3 regions of the Bradyrhizobium sp. BRP20 genome follow, and region 3 is predicted to be linked to each of the others. Evidence: riboswitches for the same ligand, from Rfam matches in the RefSeq annotation. Region 3 holds a riboswitch; each other region holds the start of a gene.
The links. Region 3 has a riboswitch for cobalamin ahead of I6F33_RS20105 (energy-coupling factor ABC transporter permease). Riboswitches for the same ligand answer to the same signal wherever they lie in the genome.

Region 1 (6,550 bases), on a different contig from region 3:
CCAGACTTTCGCCCGGCCCGCTAAGCGGGGCGGGGCATTTTTTATGTTCCTAAGGCTCCCGCGCAAATGACCACAAGCGGATCAGCTTTGTCGAAAAGAGACCGAAGCCCGGATCAACGGCCTCGCGGATCGAATGCAGCGCGCAGTTCGCGGGCGGCAGCGACCATGTTCGCTAGTGCTGGCCGAACCTCCTCCCATTTGCGCGTCTTCAGGCCGCAGTCTGGATTGATCCAGAGCTGCGAATCCTGCAGCCGCGTCCGAGCCAACACCATCAGCTCCTTCATTTCGCCTGTCTCGGGAACGCGTGGAGAGTGGATGTCGTACACGCCCGGCCCGATCTGATTTGGATATTCGTAGTTCCTGAACGCGTCGAGTAGTTCCATTTTCGAGCGCGATGTCTCGATCGAGATGACATCCGCGTCCATTGCAGCGATCGCACCAATGATGTCGTTGAACTCCGAGTAGCACATATGCGTATGAATTTGCGTTTGATCGGCGACGCCCGATGAACAGATGCGGAAGCAATCGACGGCCCAGTCGAGATAAGCCGCCCACTCCGATCGACGCAACGGCAATCCTTCGCGGACTGCAGCTTCGTCGATCTGGATCATGGTCGCACCAGCATTCTCGAGATCGCGGACTTCGTCTCGGATCGCGAGCGCAATCTGGCGGCAGACCTCGCTTCTGGGAATATCATCACGAACAAAGGACCAGTTCAAGATCGTCACCGGTCCGGTCAACATCGCTTTCATCGGCTTCCTTGTTAGTGATTGCGCGTAGCGCCACCAGTCCACGGTGATAGGCTTCGGCCGTGCTACATCGCCAAACAGGATCGGTGGCCTGACGCAGCGCGAGCCGTAGGACTGCACCCATCCGCTCTTGGTAAATACGAAGCCGGCGAGTTGCTCGCCGAAGTACTGCACCATGTCATTGCGCTCAAACTCGCCGTGCACGAGGACGTCAAGACCGATGTCCTCCTGCCAACGTACGGCGCGCGCAGTCTCCTCCTTGAGGAACTTGTCGTATTGCTCGTCGCTTATCGCACCTCGCGCATGCGCCGCACGGGCATTCCGGATCTCTGTGGTCTGCGGAAATGATCCGATCGTCGTGGTAGGAAAAGCCGGTAGTCCGAATCGATTGCTTTGGATCTCGGCCCGACGGGCAAATGGGCTCGCGCGCCGACACATGGTCTGGTCGATCGCTCTCATCCGGACAGCGACATTGGCATCACGGATTTTCGGCGAAGTCCGGCGAACAGTCGCGGCACCTTCCGACTCGGCAAGAGCTAACGCAACATTCTGGTCGCCTGCGAGTGCACGCGCTAGGATCGCAAGCTCCCGCATCTTCTGGACCGAGAAAGCAAGCCAGCTCTTGACGTCGGAAGCGAGCCCGGTCTCGAGTTCAACATCGACCGGCACATGAAGCAGCGAGCAGGATGGGGCGATCTGTACACGATCCTTGCCGAGCTTCGCAATCGCGGGTTCGAGCCGCTGGCGCAGCGACGACAAATTCGACCGCCATACATTCCGACCGTCGACGACACCGAGCGACATGACGAGATCACTTCGGCCGCCAGCGATGATCTGGTGCAACAACTGTGGCGCTCGAACCAGATCGAGGTGCAGCCCGGCAACTGGCAGGCTCAAGGCGGTGTCCAGATTGTCGCCGAGGTCGCCGAAATAGCTGGCAACCATGATCTTGATCGCCGGCCCCTCCTTGGCGAGCCGGTCATAGGCATGTCGCAAAGATTTTCGCGTCCCCTCATCCAGATCAAGAACTAGGCTGGGCTCGTCGAACTGAACCCAATTTGCCCCACGTTTGGCCAATTCCTGCATAACCTCGATATAGGGCGGTATCAGTTCATCCAGTAGTGAGAGTGGCTGGAACGTGGGATCGGGACTCTTGCCGAGCTTTAGGAATGTGACCGGCCCGATCAGGACGGGGCGGGTCTGAAAGCCAAGGGCCTTGGCTTCCTCATACTCCTCGATCGGCTTGCGAGAGCATAGCCTGAAAGTCTGTCCCCTGTGAAACTCGGGGACCATATAGTGATAGTTGGTGTCGAACCACTTGGTCATCTCCTGCGCGGGTGCGCCAAATCCGCGCGGTCCGTGACCGCAACTCGCATCCTGGTCGTCGCATTGTGAACCGCGGGCCATGGCGAAGTACGTCTTGAGCGAAACGGATTCGGCTTTCGAGGCGTAGATCTCCGGGATGGCGCCAACCATGACACTTGTGTCGAGCACCTGGTCATACAGCGAGAAATCGTTCGATGGAATGACCGTGACGCCGATAGATTTCTGACGGGCCCAGTTCGCGGCACGCAGGCCAGCTGCGTCCTCGAGCAACTGCTGTTCGCTGCTTTTTCCGGCCCAGTAGCTTTCTAGAGCGAATTTGAGCTCGCGCCTTGGACCGATGCGTGGCGTTCCGAGCGTGGCAACAGGAAGGGAGAGAAGAGACATAGCGTTAACCCCATGTTGGGGGCAAAGGCCATGGCGGACGCAGGCAGCGGAAGTCGCGCGGTGCGACGGCTGCTTGGCGCACCACCGGGACACCCCGCCCGTGGACGAATATAGTGTCGGGGCAGGTCTCCTGGCTCGCAGGTCATCGCTGCTGTCCGGCCTTCCCGAAGCCGCGCAGGCTTCAGTGACATCGTTGGACAGCGGCTCGCCGCTCACAGTTGCGGGGGCAGCGCCGGCATATTCACCGGCTTCCCTCTTAGCTCCGGATCAAATGGAAACCGGAGAACCTCGACGACTTGGATTATCGGCAAGAGAAGTCTTCCGTCAACCTCTCAGATTATGTCTCAAGCTGATGCTGCGACATCTGCTACGCGAATGACCGTGCATCTCTACCATTGAGCTGATGTAGAAGTGCCCTCCAATCAGCGATATCGCAATGAGCATCGCAGGGCGCATGGCAGATCGGTGGAAGGGACAAATGCGGCTTGTGCGGTCGGGATTGCTGCCTCGAGCAGAACGCATTTGTCGCCAGTCCCGGCTTCCCAGCGGTTCGAGCACGTGCGCCATCCAGCCACCTTCTCGACCAACAGATCCGTGTTGAATAGGCCCAAGACACCTGGCTAAGCCAGCAACATACCCGGGCAGCACCTTTGATTTGCGGTGCCAGCCACACCCCAAATGCTCGGCGAAGATCGGCTTGGCGCCGTTCGCCATCGAGTACAAAGCGCGCTGCCTGAGGCTGTTCTCGACCTCCGGAGCGCCGCACGTCTCGAAAGGAGCGCCAAACGCGCCATGGCCCCTTGGCCGAAAGTGCCCGAAGGCATGGCAGAGATCGAAAGCCCACATTCCGGCAACGATAACCGAACCACACGGTTCAATGACGGCAAACGTGCTGCCACTTCTCATCAGGAACTTGGCACCGAGGCGTTCCGCTGTGTCGTCGAACATCCGGTGCGTGACGGGATGCATAAGCCGCGCTGGAGAGGTTGAACGGAAACATCGAGACATGCGCCAGTCGGAAAGTCGACAAAGAGGACGCAAAACCGGTGCGAATTGCCGTCTATTATCTGGCACGAAGAATGCACGTCCTCTGCATGCCCAGTCCTCCTGCTGGGCATGTCCAGCACAGCAAATTGAGGCTGTCGGTGGCAGTGAAGTTAGCGGCGCGTGACATAGAGGGGAGCGCCTGCTCGCACGGGAAAACCAGTGGTCGCCCCGTCGCGTCGCCGCTAACTTCTTGCGCTCGCGCATAACAGGTTGAAGGTTGCCCGCTCTAGAATTGCGTGTGGATGAGACCGGATAGGCCGACGGTTATGAAGAAAACGTCAGGAAGACGCGCGCTATGGCTTTGGCTCAGTCGATCCCTGATCTGCCTGGCCGGGCTGGCTGCGACGAGCAACACTGTTCGCGCTAACGACAGCCCCCTTGTCGAAAGAGTCAAGTCAACGTGGCGAGCGCAAGACGGTGAGACAATAGAACAAGTTATCTCCAACGTCTCGAAGGTGGCACAGTTCGTCCCTCGGATGTGGGGCGTCGCTGAACTTGACCAAAATGAATATGTTTTTGTTTCTTGGACCAGGCACCGGGATGATAAATCAGACGAAGAGTACGTTATCACCTGGAAGGCCGCGCTCGACGGGACGATTGAACTTGCGTCGTCCTATGCGAAGCCAATGGAATTGGGCTGGCGCGCCTTCGCGCTCTCGTTGATCGCCAGTGAAGTCAAGGATGGCGAAAGGGACGCAAATGTTGGCTTTCTGCATGACCCGGCCAACTTCAACTTTGTGACGACCATGCAAGGTCGGCTCGGTGATCTTCTGCGGCAGGGCAGCTGCACTATCGTAGATCCTGTTGGAGTGGACTACTTGCCGAAGCAGAATGACAAGCCGACCGAGAAAGGTGATCTGTGGCGCGTTTTGCTTGTGGTGAACTGTAATATCCCAGGGCCCCGCTATTTTACATACAACGGGGTCATCACTTTCGAGAAGAGTGAAGGACAAGATTGGGAGCCGCAATCCTCCTTTGCCAAGCGTATCGCGGCTTTTCCTCCTGGCTCCTGGTTCGCTCGCATGGAGCCAAAGGAACGGGAGGATTAGAAGGGAGCGAAAGGCCTCGGTAAATGATCGCGCAGAGCAAGATCGCGCCGTAGCTCCTGCAGGGCCGAACGCCTCAGAGCAACGGCAAGACTATCAGCTCTAAACTTACCGGTGTTTACACCTTGAACAGTCGCGAGCTTTCCCGCGGCCTTCAGCCGGCCATCGAGAAAATGGGGCAGCACGATTACCTCCGACTCTTTCTGCGAGGAGTCGAGCTCAGCGGCGCGTGCGCCTTGCGAGAAGCGGCTTGACCTCGGCGCACCCCACGCAGTGGAAGGACACCATTTGCGAGAGAACCAGCTCTCTACGCCATTCTTCACGGGACTGGGCCATCCGGCGTGCGAACCGCGCATCACGCGACTGACTGGCACCCGCAAGAGCGTGACCATTCCGAGGCCGAGGTGGCACGCGGGATCGACTGCTGCGACGAAACCGGTTAATAGGGTAATGGGGCAGTGTTAGCGGCCCCGGCTTGACCACCGGTCCTTCGAGTGCCCTCAACGAGGAGCCGGAGCCGTGCGCGAGGCATCGAAGACCGGACTGAGTCGCCCGCTAGATTTCCTCGCACGCATTCGTCTGCGCATCGTAGATCCGGATTTGAAGCATGGGAAAACGCTTCTTTAGTTCTGCTCCACCTGCCCTGGCGCCGTCTTTGGTTGCGAATTCAGCTCTGAGTCGGCCATCCACTTCAAGCGCGTAAGAAGAGACGGGCAATTCCCGGGGGGCTGAAACCATTTCATTTCCATTGGGTAGTGAGGTGGCTCAGAATGATGTGTAGCTTGAGTCGGCCATACCACACCAGAGCTACCTGCTCGGATGCCGCGATGGGCCTACCCATTTGTGGATTGACGCCTCGCACCGAATGGCATCAGGACGGCACTCGCGATCGTCCGAACACGCGGGCGGCTTACCCCTCGCCGGTGCGTATACGAAGAAGCCACGGCTCCACATGGTTGTCCTTAAATTTCCCTGGCGCAAACGCATGCCCTCATGCCGGGCTTGCTGGGTAACTCTCCACACGAGAGTACGGGGAAGCGTACAACGAAAGAGCCGGCCGCCAGTCGCGCCGACCGGGTCATGAAAAACCCGGGCCTTCTCCGAACGGGGCCGCGGCACTACCCGACCATCCCGGCTGGCTCTCAAGAGAGCTCCTGGTTTTCTGCGGTTTGCGCAAACGATACCGATTCAGTTGCGCTGCGAGCGTTGAGCTGGACTCCGTGGCGCCTTTCGTCCAAATCTCAGATAGGACGCGAGACCAGATTTCTTTCGAACGTCGGTCTTTCGGTGGCAAGAACTTAAAATGTCATCGCTCTCGCCGAAACCGTTGGCAGCGCCTTCTGTCTGCCGATGGGGGTTGGCACAAAGCATAGCCAGGTTGCTCCTCCACGCCTGACTCCCACTCGACTGTCACAATTCACAGGCGCTTTTCTTCTTCAATCGCGTGAGAAACAGCGTTCCGAGGCTCGGCTTTCTCCCGCATGCCGAGTTGGCGGCTGAGCGATGGGGATCTCCTCCTTAGGCCGAGAGAGGGTGCAGTGCGCGCCCACTGAGTGAGACCGGCGAGGCTCGAAGGATACCGCGATACGCACACCGGAAGAAATCGCTTGAACCTCACGCAGCGTCAGGTCGTAGCTTGGAAATGAGGGCCAAGCTTTCATAAAGCAAACGTCGAAAGATGCGGCCCGATAACGGACATAGTGCGTTTAAGCGTCGAACGCGGCGCCGGATCGCACGTGAACATGAATCAAGAGCGAAAGGCTATTGTCGGAATGAAACACCGCATAATGATGGTCGCATTGTTCGCTGTCATCACATCTCCGGTCTGCGCGGCGAAGCTCAGCGGCCCTCCGCGCATCCTCGACGGCAATACGATCGAGCTCGAGAAAACCACGCTTCGGCTCTCAGACATCGACGCTCCTGAGACTGACCAGATTTGCCTCGACGCCCACGGCCGGAAATGGGCTTGCGGCGTGGCTGCTCGCGACGAGCTTATCA
Region 2 (6,550 bases), on a different contig from region 3:
GCGTCGGCAGGCCATCGTTACCTCGGCACCGCAATTGGCGAAGCAATACGGCTTCCCAGCCATCGCTGCCGTTGGCCGCATCGACAGTTGGCGGGCCAATACCGGCAAAGCCGCCAAGCACACGGTACGATACTTTCTGGCATCGCGTCCGCTCCCTGCCAAGAAACTGCTTGAGGTCGTGCGTGCCCATTGGGGTATCGAGAATAACTTGCACTGGGTTCTCGACGTTCTGTTCGACGAGGACGCATGCCGCAGTCGCAAGGGCCATGCCGCCGAAAACCTCGCAGCTATCCGCAAGCTGGCCATCAATACACTGCAGGCGACACCAGGCCCCGTGCGCACCAGCCACAAAATGCTCGAAGCCAGATGGAATAATGACTTCCTTCTCAGCGCTCTTGCCCATATGCGATAGCCCTACCATTCTGGGGAGGTCTTCGCTACAATGCCTCCTGATATGCTGCCCCGGCGACTACAGTTTTCCAAGACAGAATGAAACAGCATGACTCACCACGTGGATCTCGGACCCGGTGTGGCAAGCATACCAGCGCCAAGAAATCTTCCAAACCGTTCCGATCAGGGAGTGAGTTGGAACAAGTCCTACGAAGCCATCAACGCTTGTGGCCAAAAACCTCTTTTACGAGAATTACTCACGCAACTACGTCAGCCTGCTGTCTTTCCCACTATGGCAAGGATCGCGGCGGATACAACTGACCTAGGCGTCAAGTTCGACGAGGGCACGACAGCAACGTTTTCGCTCGATAGAGCTAACGCCGTTGTGCGAGCGATCGACACGTCTGACGATCAATCAAGGCACGAAAGCTCTCGCGCGATCCCAAGTTGCGTTGTCCAGTAGGTCCACGGCGGCAGCGTCGTGGTATCCAGTCGCGTTGCCTTGATCCGACAATCGCGAATCGCGGCGATGATGCGCCGAGAGCTGTTGGACACAAGAACATCAAGGAGCGCAGACAACATGCGATAATTGGAAAGCCGCTGTACTACGCATATGACTCTCGCAGACGAAAGCTCTCTCTGCCGGTGGCCGCGGACACGACGTTGGCAATGGAGGTTTCGCACTTAGCATGTGTTTTGACCAAGAAACTTACGAGAACCACTCAATACGAGACGAGGTGATGATTCCTTGCCTAGTCTGGACCTCGACGCGCGACACCTGGCAAGCTGTTTGCTCGTGCCGGAGCCCGGTTCAGGCAGCCATCGCCCGATGTTCGCCATGCCCTGACTTCTTCGCACTTGCAATCTCAGAGGCGTCCTCATGTCATTCCCTTCGCGGACGGTTGCACCCGAACCGTGTCGACCTTGAGAACGTCGGAGCTTCCTTTGGGAAGGGCGGGGCGGGTTCCAGATAGGGCGTGGAAGCGCAGAAGCCCGCCAGGAATATGTAGATCCAAGCATTGCCGACCAAGGAGCCTTCGTCCGAAGTGGCCGTCAACGTCAGCCGTCTGAGACAGGCGGAGATCTCGGAAGGGAAACCAAATGCACCCGGCGGGTCCCCGTCGGTGCATCCATTCCGCTCACCGTCAGATGTGTCGATGCCATGCTCCTCCTTGGAAGGCCAATGCCAAAACAGAGCCCCGAAAACGACATCATGACAGAAGAATCAGATATCAGATCTGCGAACGCAAACATTCGTGCAAGCACTGTCTGGACCATTGTGCTCGGCTTTGCCGCGGATCCGTTGATGCGTTGGAGCTGGCCTGACCCAAGGCAATACCTTAGGAGCATGCCTCAGTTCATTGACGCCTGTGGGGGCCGAGCATTTGCACATGGCACAGCCTACGTCGCGGGAGAGATTCGTGGCGCGGCCCTGTGGCTGCCTCCCAACGTGCAGCAAGACGAGGAGGCATTGGATGCAATCATGGCGCTATCCCTGCGCCCGGAGATTACCGAGGATATGGCACACTTGCGGCGGAGAATGGCCGAACATCGTCCCCACGAGCCACATTGGTATCTGCCGCTCATTGCCGTCGATCCGAACTGGATCGGAAAAGGGCTTGGCACGTTGCTGATGAAATACGCCCTTCAACGATGCGATGAGAACGGCATTGTTGCCTACCTCGAAAGCTCGAACCCTGAAAACATTCCCTTTTACCAACGTCACGGCTTCAAGGTCGTTGGTGAGATACAACACGGTTCTTCGCCGCCGCTCACGCCAATGTTGCGAACGGCTTCATTCCCACCCAGCAAGGCCGCGCCGCCGGATCGGCTCGTCACCCAGACTCAAGCATAGCTCATCCCGTTAGGATTGATTGCCAATAACCTGACATGACCGCGTTCGGTCAGGACGGCTTATGTTCGCGGCCAGACAACTGAGCACGTGAGGCGGCTCGCCCGGCCTGCGAAAAGCATACGAATCGCCTCTTCGGCAAAGTTGGCACGTCTGATGTGAGAGCTGGCGGGGTCAAATCCACTAAGCGTGGGACATTGCCACGGGCGGCTGCATCGATTGCGGTCGGGCTCCAGACAATTTTTGATCTAAGGGCCACAGAAAGCGATGAATGGCGAGACGCGTATGGCTACCGAAACCCGATCCGGCCCAACTCAATTCGCGGACCGCGAACCGATCGATGCCAACATTCAGGATGTCCAGGGTTGCTGTTCCCCTGTTGGAGAATTTGCGACGCCACTTCCAAAGGCTTGAGCACATCTTGGCCGATCGCAGGCGCTCGGTCGTCGAGCGCACCTTTGCGTGGCTCGGCAGATGTCGGCATCTCTGCAAAGACTTCGAAGGTTCCGCCGCTACCGAGCTCGCCTGGCCGCTCGTCGCCCATCTGAGGCTCCTAACTCGCCGATTGGCCAGGCCTTGAGACATCTATGCTTTTTGAGTGAGGCTCTCAGGACAGGCGCTCGGCGAATTTCGAACCTCGACCTCGGGGCTGCTCCAACTGGTTAACTTGACTGTGCCGTCTTGACGAGTCTGGGCAACGGCTTCTATATGTGGTGTCGTCGTGGTTTTCAATTCGCATATATGGTGGCACGGAGTTAAGGGGAACCCATTGTGCCGGCAGCGGCTATTCCGAGGCATTAGCGCGACAGCGCTGGGAAGACCCGCGAGCCAGGAAACCTACCGCGACAGAACCCATGTCCTCGGGCGGGGTGCCCGGTGGGTCGCTTGCAGCCGGGGACATTGGCCGGGTCTCCTCGCAAGTCGTCCGCACGGTCCCAGCCCCCAAATATCACGGGGTTGCCGATGTCGGCGTCTTACGATTTCGATCAGTATGGTCATCTCATTGAGCTGCCGAGTGTGCGGCAGCCCTCAGCGCAGGCAAAGCCTACCACACCTGAACTGTGTCTTGTGCAGCCCCCAGCATTGCCGGCTCCCCTGCCGAGGCCCCCCGCGCGATCGCCAACTCCGTCTGACCTTTCGCTCGATCGGTCGCGCGACGACCTGCTGACCTCGTTTGGTAGGCTGACGCTGACCGACCGCTATCTGCTCGCCGGCGAAGGCCTCCAGGACATGTTCGCCCGAGTGTCTTGCGCCTTCGCGGACAATGTTGCGCATGCCCAACGTCTATATGATGCGATGTCTCGGCTGTGGTTCATGCCGGCCACACCGGTGCTCTCCAACGGCGGCACGACGCGCGGCCTTCCGATCTCGTGCTTCCTTAACTCAGTGTCGGACTCGCTCGAAGGCATCGTCGGCACCTGGAACGAGAACGTCTGGCTTGCTTCCAATGGCGGCGGCATCGGCACCTACTGGGGTAATGTTCGCTCAATCGGCGAGAAGGCGAGGGGCGGCGTCACCTCGGGCATCATCCCGTTCATCCACGTCACGGACGGCCTCACGCTGGCGATCAGCCAGGGCTCGTTGCGGCGCGGCTCGGCGGCGGTCTATCTCGATATCCACCATCCCGAGATCGAGGAGTTCCTCGAGATCCGCAAGGCGTCTGGTGACTTCAACCGCAAGAGCCTCAACCTACATCACAGCATCAACGTCACCGACGAGTTCATGTGTGCCGTGGGCGCCGGCACCGCATTCGCTCTGCGCAGCCCGAAGACTAACGAGGTTGTCCGCGAGATCGATGCCCGCCAGCTGTGGCAACGCATCCTTGAGAACCGGCTGCAGACCGGCGAGCCTTATCTCTTGTTCATCGACACCGTGAACCGTGCGCTCCCCAAGCACCAGCGCGAGCTCGGCCTCAAGGTCTCGACCTCCAACCTGTGCAGCGAGATTACCGTGTCGACCGGCATCGATCATCGCGGCGAGGAGCGCACCGCGGTGTGCTGCCTGTCGTCGCTCAACCTCGAGACCTGGGACCAGTGGAATGAGGAGCCCGGCTTCATCGAGGACGTCATGCGCTTCCTAGACAACGTGCTCACGCACTTCATCACGGTGGCGCCGGACGGAATGAAGCGTGCCCGCTACGCCGCCCTGCGCGAGCGCTCCGTTGGCCTCGGCGTCATGGGCTTCCACTCGTTTCTCCAGGCCAAGGGCATTCCAATGGAGGGTACCCTGGCCAAGTCATTCAATCTGAACATGTTCCGAAAACTTCGTCGCGATGCCGATGCGGCATCCGTGGCGCTCGCTCGCGAGCGTGGCCCGTGCCCGGATGCCCTGGAACGCGGCGTGATGGCGCGCTTCAGCCCCAAGATCGCAATCGCGCCGACCGCCTCGATCAGCATCATCTGCGGCGGCACCAGCGCCTGCACTGAGCCGATCCCGGCCAACATCTACACCCACAAGACGCTATCCGGCGCCATCTCGGTGCGCAATCCGCACCTCGCTAAGGTGCTGGCCGCGAAAGGCGCCGACACCTCGGCGACCTGGGAGTCGATCATCGCGCACGACGGATCGGTCGCCCATCTCGACGTCCTGTCGGAGCACGAGAAAGCGATCTTTCGCACCGCCTTCGAGATCGACCAGCGCTGGATCGTCGAGCTTGCCGCCGACCGCGCCGCGTTGATTTGCCAGAGCCAGTCGATCAACCTCTATCTGCCGGCCGACGTCGATAAGTGGGACCTCCACATGCTGCACTGGACGGCGTGGAAGCGTGGGGTGAAGAGCCTCTACTACTGTCGATCAAAGTCGATCTCGCGCGCGGCGTTCGCCGGCAAGATTGCCGGGGATGCAACGCCGACGCAGCAGCCGGCGCGGCAGCGCACCGACTATGAGGAGTGCCTCGCATGTCAGTGATCGATCTGTCGCGCGCCGATCCGCGCACGTTGATCGGCAAGGGACGCGTCGGCCTCCTTGACTCGACCGGCAGCTACGACGTCGATCGCTATGCCTGGGCTTACGAGTTCTGGAAGCGCCAGCAGCAGACCCACTGGATGGGCGAGGAGGTGCCGCTCGGCGCCGACCTCAACGACTGGGCTTCGGACCGCGTCACCGACAGCGAGCGCGCGCTGCTCACCCAGATCTTCCGTTTCTTCACTCAGTCGGACATCGAGGTCGGCGACAATTATTTCAAGCGGTACATTCCGCTCTTCCAGCCACTCACCGTCCAGATGATGATGGCCGCTTTCACTAACATGGAGACGGTTCATATCGACGCCTATGCCCTGCTGCTCAAGACGCTCGGTATGCCTAAGACCGAGTTCGAGGCATTCCGCGGCTATGCGCAGATGCGCGCCAAGGCGGACTACATGCACGAGTTCGGCGTCGACAGCGTGGCGGATGTCGCCCGTACCCTGGCGATGTTCGGCGCCTTCACCGAAGGCATGGCCTTGTTCGCCAGCTTCGCCATGCTGCTGAACTTCCCACGCCACAACAAGATGAACGGCATGGGACAGATCGTAAGCTGGTCAGTGCGCGACGAGAGTCTCCACTGCGAGGGCATCATCAAGCTATTTCACGAATGGCACCGCGAAACCGGCGCGGTGACGCGCTCCGTCCGCGACGACATTGTCGACGTCGCCAAGACCATGGTGAAGCTGGAGGAGAACTTCGTCGAGCTCGCCTTCGGTCTTGGCAAGATCGAGGGCATGCTGCCTGAGCATATCCACGCCTACGTCCGCTACGTCGCCGACTGGCGACTGGCCCAACTCCGGATTGCCCCGGTCTTCGGCTTCTTCGAGGCGAAGGAGGGCGGGTTCACCCAGCTCAAGGCGCATCCGCTGCCGTGGCTCGTCGAGATTCTCAATGGCGTCGAGCACGCCAATTTCTTCGAGCAGCGCGCCACGGAGTACTCCAAGGCGGCGAGCCGCGGCAGCTGGGACGGCGAAGACGGGGTGTGGGCGACTTTCGGCCGTATCTAGCCCATTTTATTCATGCTAGCGGCATTGACAGCGGCAGGCGCCGGTAGTCGTCGCCGTCACCCGCCAGCATGACAAAGGCATAGAACCGGACCTCCTCATCGTGGCGTCTTGATTGCAGCGCGACAAAACCGGACACACAGATGGTTTGTTGGGTTAAGCCGGTACATGCGCTCCATTGCTGATGGCGGCTAGGGTTTACAGTATTTCCGCAGGTCGGTGAGGTGGGTCTCATGAAGTAAATCAGCGCAACACGGCTACGCCCTTGAGCAGACGAATGTTCTCGATGATCGCCACGGCCGCCCCCCTCGTAGGGCTAGAGGGGATTACTATCACGCAA
Region 3 (6,550 bases):
TATTTGATGCGATCTGGACGCGGCTTTCGCCTGGAGCACGGCTCGTCGCACATTCGGTCACGCTGGAGACGGAAGCGCTGCTCGGCGAGCTGCATCAGCGTCACGGCGGCGAACTGATGCGGGCCGAAATTTCGCATGCCGCCCCGCTCGGCCGCTATCGGTCTTGGGAGGCAGCACGCCCCGTGGTGCAGTGGAGTGTGGTTCGATGAAGGTCGCCGGACTCGGCTTCAAGCGCGATGTGACGCTGGCTTCGCTGCGCGAAGCGCTGCTCGCTGCCGGCGGTACGGAAGGGCTTGCGGCGATGGCAACCGTCAGCGACAAGGCCGATACCGAGGCGCTGAAGCAGCTCGCACGCGAATGCGGCGTGCCGATCAGGGCCGTTCCGGCCGCGACACTGGCCGGCATCGACACGCCCACGCAATCGAAGCTCGTCGCGGAGAAATTTGGCACCGGATCTGTAGCCGAGGCTGCTGCGCTCGCGGTCGCCGGTCCGCGCGCGCGGTTGATTGCAGCACGGGTTGTCTCGCAGGATCGCACCGCGACCGCCGCGATTGCCGAAGGAGACGGCCCATGACGGTGCATTTCATCGGTGCCGGGCCGGGCGCACCCGATCTGCTGACGTTGCGCGGCCGCGATCTGATCGCGGCCAGTCCGGTTTGTCTCTATGCCGGCTCGCTGGTGCCGGAGGGCGTGCTGGCGCATTGCCCGCCCGGCGCACGTATCGTCAACACCGCGCCAATGTCGCTCGACCAGATCATCGCCGAGATCGCAGGCGCGCATGCGGCAGGCCTGGATGTCGCGCGGCTGCATTCCGGCGATCTCTCAATCTGGTCGGCGATGGGCGAGCAGCTCCGCCGTTTGCGGGCGCTCGGGATTCCCTACTCGGTGACACCCGGCGTTCCCTCGTTCTCGGCTGCCGCGGCCGCGCTGGAGGCTGAGCTGACGCTGCCCGGTCTTGCTCAGACGGTCGTGCTGACGCGCACGCCGGGCCGTGCCAGCGCGATGCCCGAGGGCGAGAAGCTCGCCGCGTTCGCTGCGACCGGCGCGGTGCTCGCGATCCACCTGTCGATCCATCTGCTCGACCAGGTCGTCGCCGAGCTGACGCCGCATTACGGCGCGGATTGCCCGGTCGCGATCGTCTGGCGCGCGAGCTGGCCGGAGCAGCGCATCGTGCGTGCGACGCTCGCAACGCTCGATGCGTTCGTGGGTGGCGAGATGGAGCGCACGGCGCTGATCCTGGTCGGCAAGACGCTTGGCGCTGCCGATTTTGACGAGAGCCGTCTCTATGCCGCCGATTACGACCGCCGATACCGGCCGGTCGGTGCCGAGCCGCGCTTTCCGGAGGCGTCGTGATGCCGGCGAGCCTCGTCATCTCCGCGCCGGCCTCCGGCGTCGGCAAGACCACGCTGACGCTGGCGCTCGCCCGCGCCTGGCGCAAGCGCGGCCTGAACGTGCAGTGCTTCAAGAGCGGCCCCGACTATATCGATCCCGCCTTCCACGCCGCAGCCACGGGACGCGCCTCGGTCAACGTCGACAGCTGGGCGATGGATCGCGGCACCATCGCGCATCTCGTCAGCCGTGGCGGCAATGCAGATGTCGTTCTCGCCGAGGGATCGATGGGCCTGTTCGACGGTGTCGCCGCGCGCGGTGTCTCCGGCACCGGAGCGACCGCTGATATCGCGGAGATGCTGGGCTGGCCAGTGGTTCTGGTGATCGATCCCTCCGGCCAGGCGCAGACTGCGGCAGCGATCGCCGCCGGCCTTCGCGATTACCGCGCCGGCGTGCGCCTTGGCGGCGTCGTGCTCAATCGCGTCGCCAGCCCCCGCCATGAGGATCTGGTGCGGCGCGCGCTGAACGAGGCCGGCATCAAAGTGTTCGGCGCGCTGCCGCGCCATGCCGAGATCAGCCTGCCGAAGCGGCATCTCGGTCTCGTGCAGGCCGAGGAGCAGGCCGAGATCGGCAAGCTGATCGACGAGGCCGCGCGCTTTGTCGCCGAGCACGTCGATCTCGATGCGGTGCTCCACTCGGCAGGCCAATGGTCGCCGCAAGCTGCGGCGAACGGATTGAACGTGACGCCGCCCGGCCAGCGCATCGCGCTGGCGCGCGATGCGGCGTTCTCCTTCGTCTATCCGCATATGCTGGAAGCTTGGCGCGCCGCGGGCGCCGAGATCGTGCCGTTCTCGCCGCTGGCCGATGAAGCGCCCGATGCGAGCGCCAACGTGTGTTGGCTGCCCGGCGGCTATCCCGAGCTGCATGCGGGAAAGATCGCGGGCAATGCGCGCTTTCGCAGCGGCTTGCGCGCTTTCGCCGAGACGCGGCCCGTGCATGGCGAATGCGGAGGCTATATGGTGCTGGGCGCAGGCCTGACCGACGCCGACGGTATCCGCCATGAGATGGCGGGGCTGCTTGGCCTCGAGACAAGCTTTGCCAAGCGGCGCATGCACCTCGGTTATCGTCTTGCCGAACTCGCCGCACCGATGCCGGGACATCAGCCTGGCGCGCGCCTGCGCGGCCACGAGTTCCACTATTCGACCATCCTCGCCCAGCCCGATACGCCGCTCGCGGTCGTGCACGATGCCACCGGCGCGGTCATTGCCGAAACCGGCTCGCGCCGTGGCCATGCCACCGGCACGTTCTTCCATCTGATCGCGGAGGACCGGTGAGCGGTTTTGTCTCTTTCGTTTCCGCCGGTCCGGGCGATCCCGAGCTCCTCACGGTGAAGGGCGCCACGCGGCTGCGCGAGGCCGACGTCGTGCTTTATGACGATCTTGCCTCCGGCGCGATCCTCGATCTCGCACGGCCCGGCGCCAATCTCGTCGCGGTGGGAAAGCGGGCCGGGCGTCCTTCGACCAAGCAGCACCACGTCAACCGTCTCCTGGTCGACTATGCCGCAACCGGCGCGCGCGTGGTGCGGCTCAAGTCCGGCGATGCCGGCATTTTCGGCCGGCTGGAGGAGGAGATCGAGACGCTGCGCGAGGCCGGCATCGGCTACGAGATCGTTCCCGGCGTCACCTCCGCCTGTGTCGCCGCCGCCCAGGCCGGCATTCCCCTGACCCGCCGGTATACCTCCCGCCGGGTGCAGTTCATCACCGGCGCTGACGTCACGGGCGAGCTGCCGCCCAATCTGAATTGGGCGGCACTGGCCGACCCCGAGGCCACGACCGTGGTCTATATGGGCCGGCGCACCTTTCCGGCGCTTGCCGCAAAATTGATCGCGCACGGCCTCGCTCCCAGCACTCCGGCGCTGTTCGCCGAATCTCTCGGGCGTCCCGACGAACGGCTGGTCCGCACCACGATTGCCGAGCTCGCCGAGCAGCTTGGGCGCGGCGGCGCCGCTTCCACTGCGGCCGTCATCCTGTTCGGCGCGCTGGCGGGAGAATATCCGGCATGACGGCTCCGGCAGCGGTTCGCCCCTTGACGCCCGCGATACGAAAGGGGCACACAAGAGCGGCATGGTGCTCGACGCGGCGCAAAGCGCCGGAGCATAATCGGGAATGGGGATGGGCGGACCCAGTTGCGGCGCCCAAAACCCCAGCCGCCCCCGCGACTGTAAGCGGTGAGGGCCTCCGAACCGCCACTGGACCGCAAGGTCCGGGAAGGCCGGAGAACCCAGTGAACCGCGAGCCAGGAGACCGGCCGTGCACGTATTGAGGCCAAGGCCGTCGGGTGTGACGGCGGAAAGGAATTGAGCCATGCATATCGAACCCGGGATCGTGACGGGCGCCAAGCTCGTGTTGAGTTACGCAACCGGCATCGCCGCAGGCGGCGTTGCCTTGAAGCTCGCGGTCGAGACCGTGCGCGAGCAGGGCGCCGGCTCGTTCGCGGCGCGGACACTGGCCACCACCGCTCTCGTCTTCGTCTTCTTCGAGATCCTGCCGCACTTTCCGGTTGGGGTATCAGAGGTGCACTTCATCCTCGGCTCGACCTTGTTCCTGCTCTTTGGTGCTGCGCCCGCCGCCTTCGGCCTTGCATTTGGCCTGCTGCTTCAGGGCATGCTGCTGGAGCCAGTCGATCTGCCGCAATACGGCATGAACGTCACCACGCTTCTGGTGCCGCTGTTCGCGATCCAGGCGATCGCCAAGCGGATCATTGCCCGCAACACCGCCTATGTCGATTTGAAGTACGGTCAGGCGCTGGCGCTTTCGACGACCTACCAGGCCGGCGTGATCGCATGGGTGGCGTTCTGGGCGCTCTATGGCTCCGGCTTTGCGATGAGCAATCTCGCCAGCGTCGGGACGTTCGCTGCCGCTTATGCGCTGGTGATCGTGATCGAACCGCTCGCCGATCTCGCGGTGCTGGCGCTGGCGAAGTCGCTGCGCGGCGTCACCGCGCCCGGCCTCGTCACCCCGCGCCTGCACAACGCGGCGTAAGAGATCAGCGATGGGCGGCCGGTGTGGCCGCCCATCGCGCTCGCGATGCTAACGCTCTCTCTGATCGGCATCGGTTGCGGCGATCCCGCGCAGCTCACGCGCGCCGCCGTTGACGCCATCAACGCCGCCGATCTCATCCTGATCCCGCGCAAGGGGACTGCGAAATCCGATCTCGCCGATCTCAGGCGAACGATCTGCGCCGGTGTGCTCACCAACAAAACGACGCGCATCGCCGAATTCGATCTTCCCGTGCGCGATGCGACCGAGGCGGACTACCGCAAGGGCGTCGACGATTGGCACGATGCGGTGGCCGCGATTTGGTCGCAGACGATCGCTGGGCATCTCGAAGATGAGGGCAAGGTCGCGCTGCTGATCTGGGGCGATCCTTCGCTCTATGATTCTTCGCTGCGCATTGCGCGGCGGCTCGACCCATTGCCGACAATCGAGGTCGTGCCTGGGATCACCTCGATCCAGGCGCTGTGCGCGGCGCATGCGCTGCCGCTCAACGACATCGGCGAGCCGTTTCTGGTCACGACGGGGCGGCGCTTGCGCGAAGGCGGCTGGCCGCAGGGCGTCGATACCGTCGTCGTGATGCTCGATGGCGGCACGGCGTTCCAATCGCTGGATCCAGAAGGCCTGCAGATCTGGTGGGGTGCCTATCTCGGCATGCCCGATCAGATCATCATGTCCGGCGCGCTGGCTGAACTGGGCGCGCGCATTGCCGCCGTGCGGCAGGACGCACGCGAGCGGCACGGCTGGATCATGGACAGCTACATCATCAAACGCAGGCGTTGAGCAGCATGCTTCCCGAATGGGTTACCCAGAACTGCCCCGAGGTCTCCGCTGTTCATCGCGAGGCGGCCATTGCGCGGCAGGCGCAACTGACGAAGCCGACCGGCGCGCTCGGCCGGCTCGAGCAGCTCGCAATCGAGCTTGCGGGCCTGCAGGCCACCGAGCAACCGCGCGCCGCGCGGGTGCCGATCATCATCTTCGCCGGCGACCACGGCATCGTCGCGCAGGGCGTGTCGGCCTATCCGCAAGCCGTCACCATCGCGATGATGGCGAATTTTGCTGCCGGTGGCGCCGCGATCTCGGTGCTGGCGCGCGAGCTGGGTTCGAGCCTCGAGGTGGTCGACGCCGGCACGCTGGCCGAGGCGCAGATCGCGGGAATCGTCACCGACAAGCCGCGCAGCGGCACCCGCGATTTCAGTGTCGAGGCTGCGCTCACGCCCACGGAATTGGCCTTCGCCTTCGAGGCCGGGCAGCGCGCGGTGGTGCGCGCCGAGGCCGGCCGGCCTGATCTCTTGATCTTCGGCGAGATGGGGATCGGCAACACCACGACCTCAGCTGCGATTGCTGCGAGCCTGCTCGGTGTGAGTGCCGACGAGATCGCGGGCAGCGGCACCGGCGTCGATGCGTTGGGCCGCGCGCACAAGGTGCGGGTGATCGATGCGGCGATCGCGCATCACGGCGTTGCGGGGGCGTCACCCGAAAAAATCCTGTGCGCTGTAGGCGGCCTCGAGATCGCGGCGATCTCGGGGGCGATCGTTGCGGCTGCGCAACGCCGCATTCCCGTGTTGCTCGACGGCTTCATCGTCTCGGTGGCGGCGCTGGCAGCAGTGCGCCTCAACCCGTCCTGCCAGCCGTTCCTGTTGCCCTCGCATCAATCGGCGGAGCAGGGACATCGGCTGGTGTTGCGCGCGCTGAACGTGCAGCCGCTGATCAGCCTCGATCTCAGGCTCGGCGAAGGATCGGGGGCCGCGATCGCGCTGCCGCTGGTCCGCTCGGCCTGCGCGCTTCACAATGGCATGGCGACGTTCGCGCAGGCCAATGTGCCGGATCGGTCGTCTTGATGCGGCTCAAGCCACGCGCTGGTTGACCGACACGACGCGCCAATCGCCCGCCAGCCGGTCGATCCGAGTCAGCGACAGCGGATCGACGACGAAGCGCAGCGCGGCTTCCGGTGTGAGATCGAGCGCGATGCAGAGCGCGGCCCGAATGGTGCCGGAATGGACGACTAGTGCCGCGGGGCCTGCGCCAATCTGCGACAGGCCGAGGCGGACGCGGGCGACCTGATCCGCAAAGCTTTCGCCGTTCGGCGGCCGTCCGTGCGCGGGATCGCGCCAGACCTGCGCGTAGGCCTCGCCGCCGGTCCCGGCGAGCTCGTCATGCCGATGGCC

Region 1: linked by a shared signal. The riboswitch ahead of metE (5-methyltetrahydropteroyltriglutamate--homocysteine S-methyltransferase) and the one ahead of I6F33_RS20105 (energy-coupling factor ABC transporter permease) in region 3 are both predicted to bind cobalamin.
Region 2: linked by a shared signal. The riboswitch ahead of I6F33_RS30780 (ribonucleoside-diphosphate reductase subunit alpha) and the one ahead of I6F33_RS20105 (energy-coupling factor ABC transporter permease) in region 3 are both predicted to bind cobalamin.

The regions. Positions count from the first base shown of each region.
Region 1 is NZ_JADYVY010000018.1:39,454-46,003, forward strand. It holds gene metE (5-methyltetrahydropteroyltriglutamate--homocysteine S-methyltransferase) at 114-2,459, opposite strand; cobalamin riboswitch at 2,562-2,765, opposite strand; gene I6F33_RS31025 (nodulate formation efficiency C protein) at 3,773-4,555, shown strand; gene I6F33_RS31030 (thermonuclease family protein) at 6,295-6,550, shown strand, end outside.
Region 2 is NZ_JADYVY010000017.1:108,558-115,107, forward strand. It holds gene I6F33_RS30765 (ISAs1 family transposase) at 1-412, shown strand, start outside; gene I6F33_RS30770 (N-acetyltransferase) at 1,604-2,245, shown strand; partial or broken gene I6F33_RS30775 (IS5/IS1182 family transposase) at 2,676-2,822, shown strand; cobalamin riboswitch at 2,948-3,102, shown strand; gene I6F33_RS30780 (ribonucleoside-diphosphate reductase subunit alpha) at 3,206-5,149, shown strand; gene I6F33_RS30785 (ribonucleotide-diphosphate reductase subunit beta) at 5,140-6,213, shown strand.
Region 3 is NZ_JADYVY010000008.1:94,515-101,064, reverse strand. It holds gene cbiE (precorrin-6y C5,15-methyltransferase (decarboxylating) subunit CbiE) at 1-209, shown strand, start outside; gene I6F33_RS20125 (cobalamin biosynthesis protein) at 206-574, shown strand; gene cobM (precorrin-4 C(11)-methyltransferase) at 571-1,353, shown strand; gene I6F33_RS20115 (cobyrinate a,c-diamide synthase) at 1,353-2,663, shown strand; gene cobA (uroporphyrinogen-III C-methyltransferase) at 2,660-3,391, shown strand; cobalamin riboswitch at 3,437-3,656, shown strand; gene I6F33_RS20105 (energy-coupling factor ABC transporter permease) at 3,693-4,370, shown strand; gene cobF (precorrin-6A synthase (deacetylating)) at 4,416-5,165, shown strand; gene cobT (nicotinate-nucleotide--dimethylbenzimidazole phosphoribosyltransferase) at 5,171-6,223, shown strand; gene I6F33_RS20090 (histidine phosphatase family protein) at 6,230-6,550, opposite strand, start outside.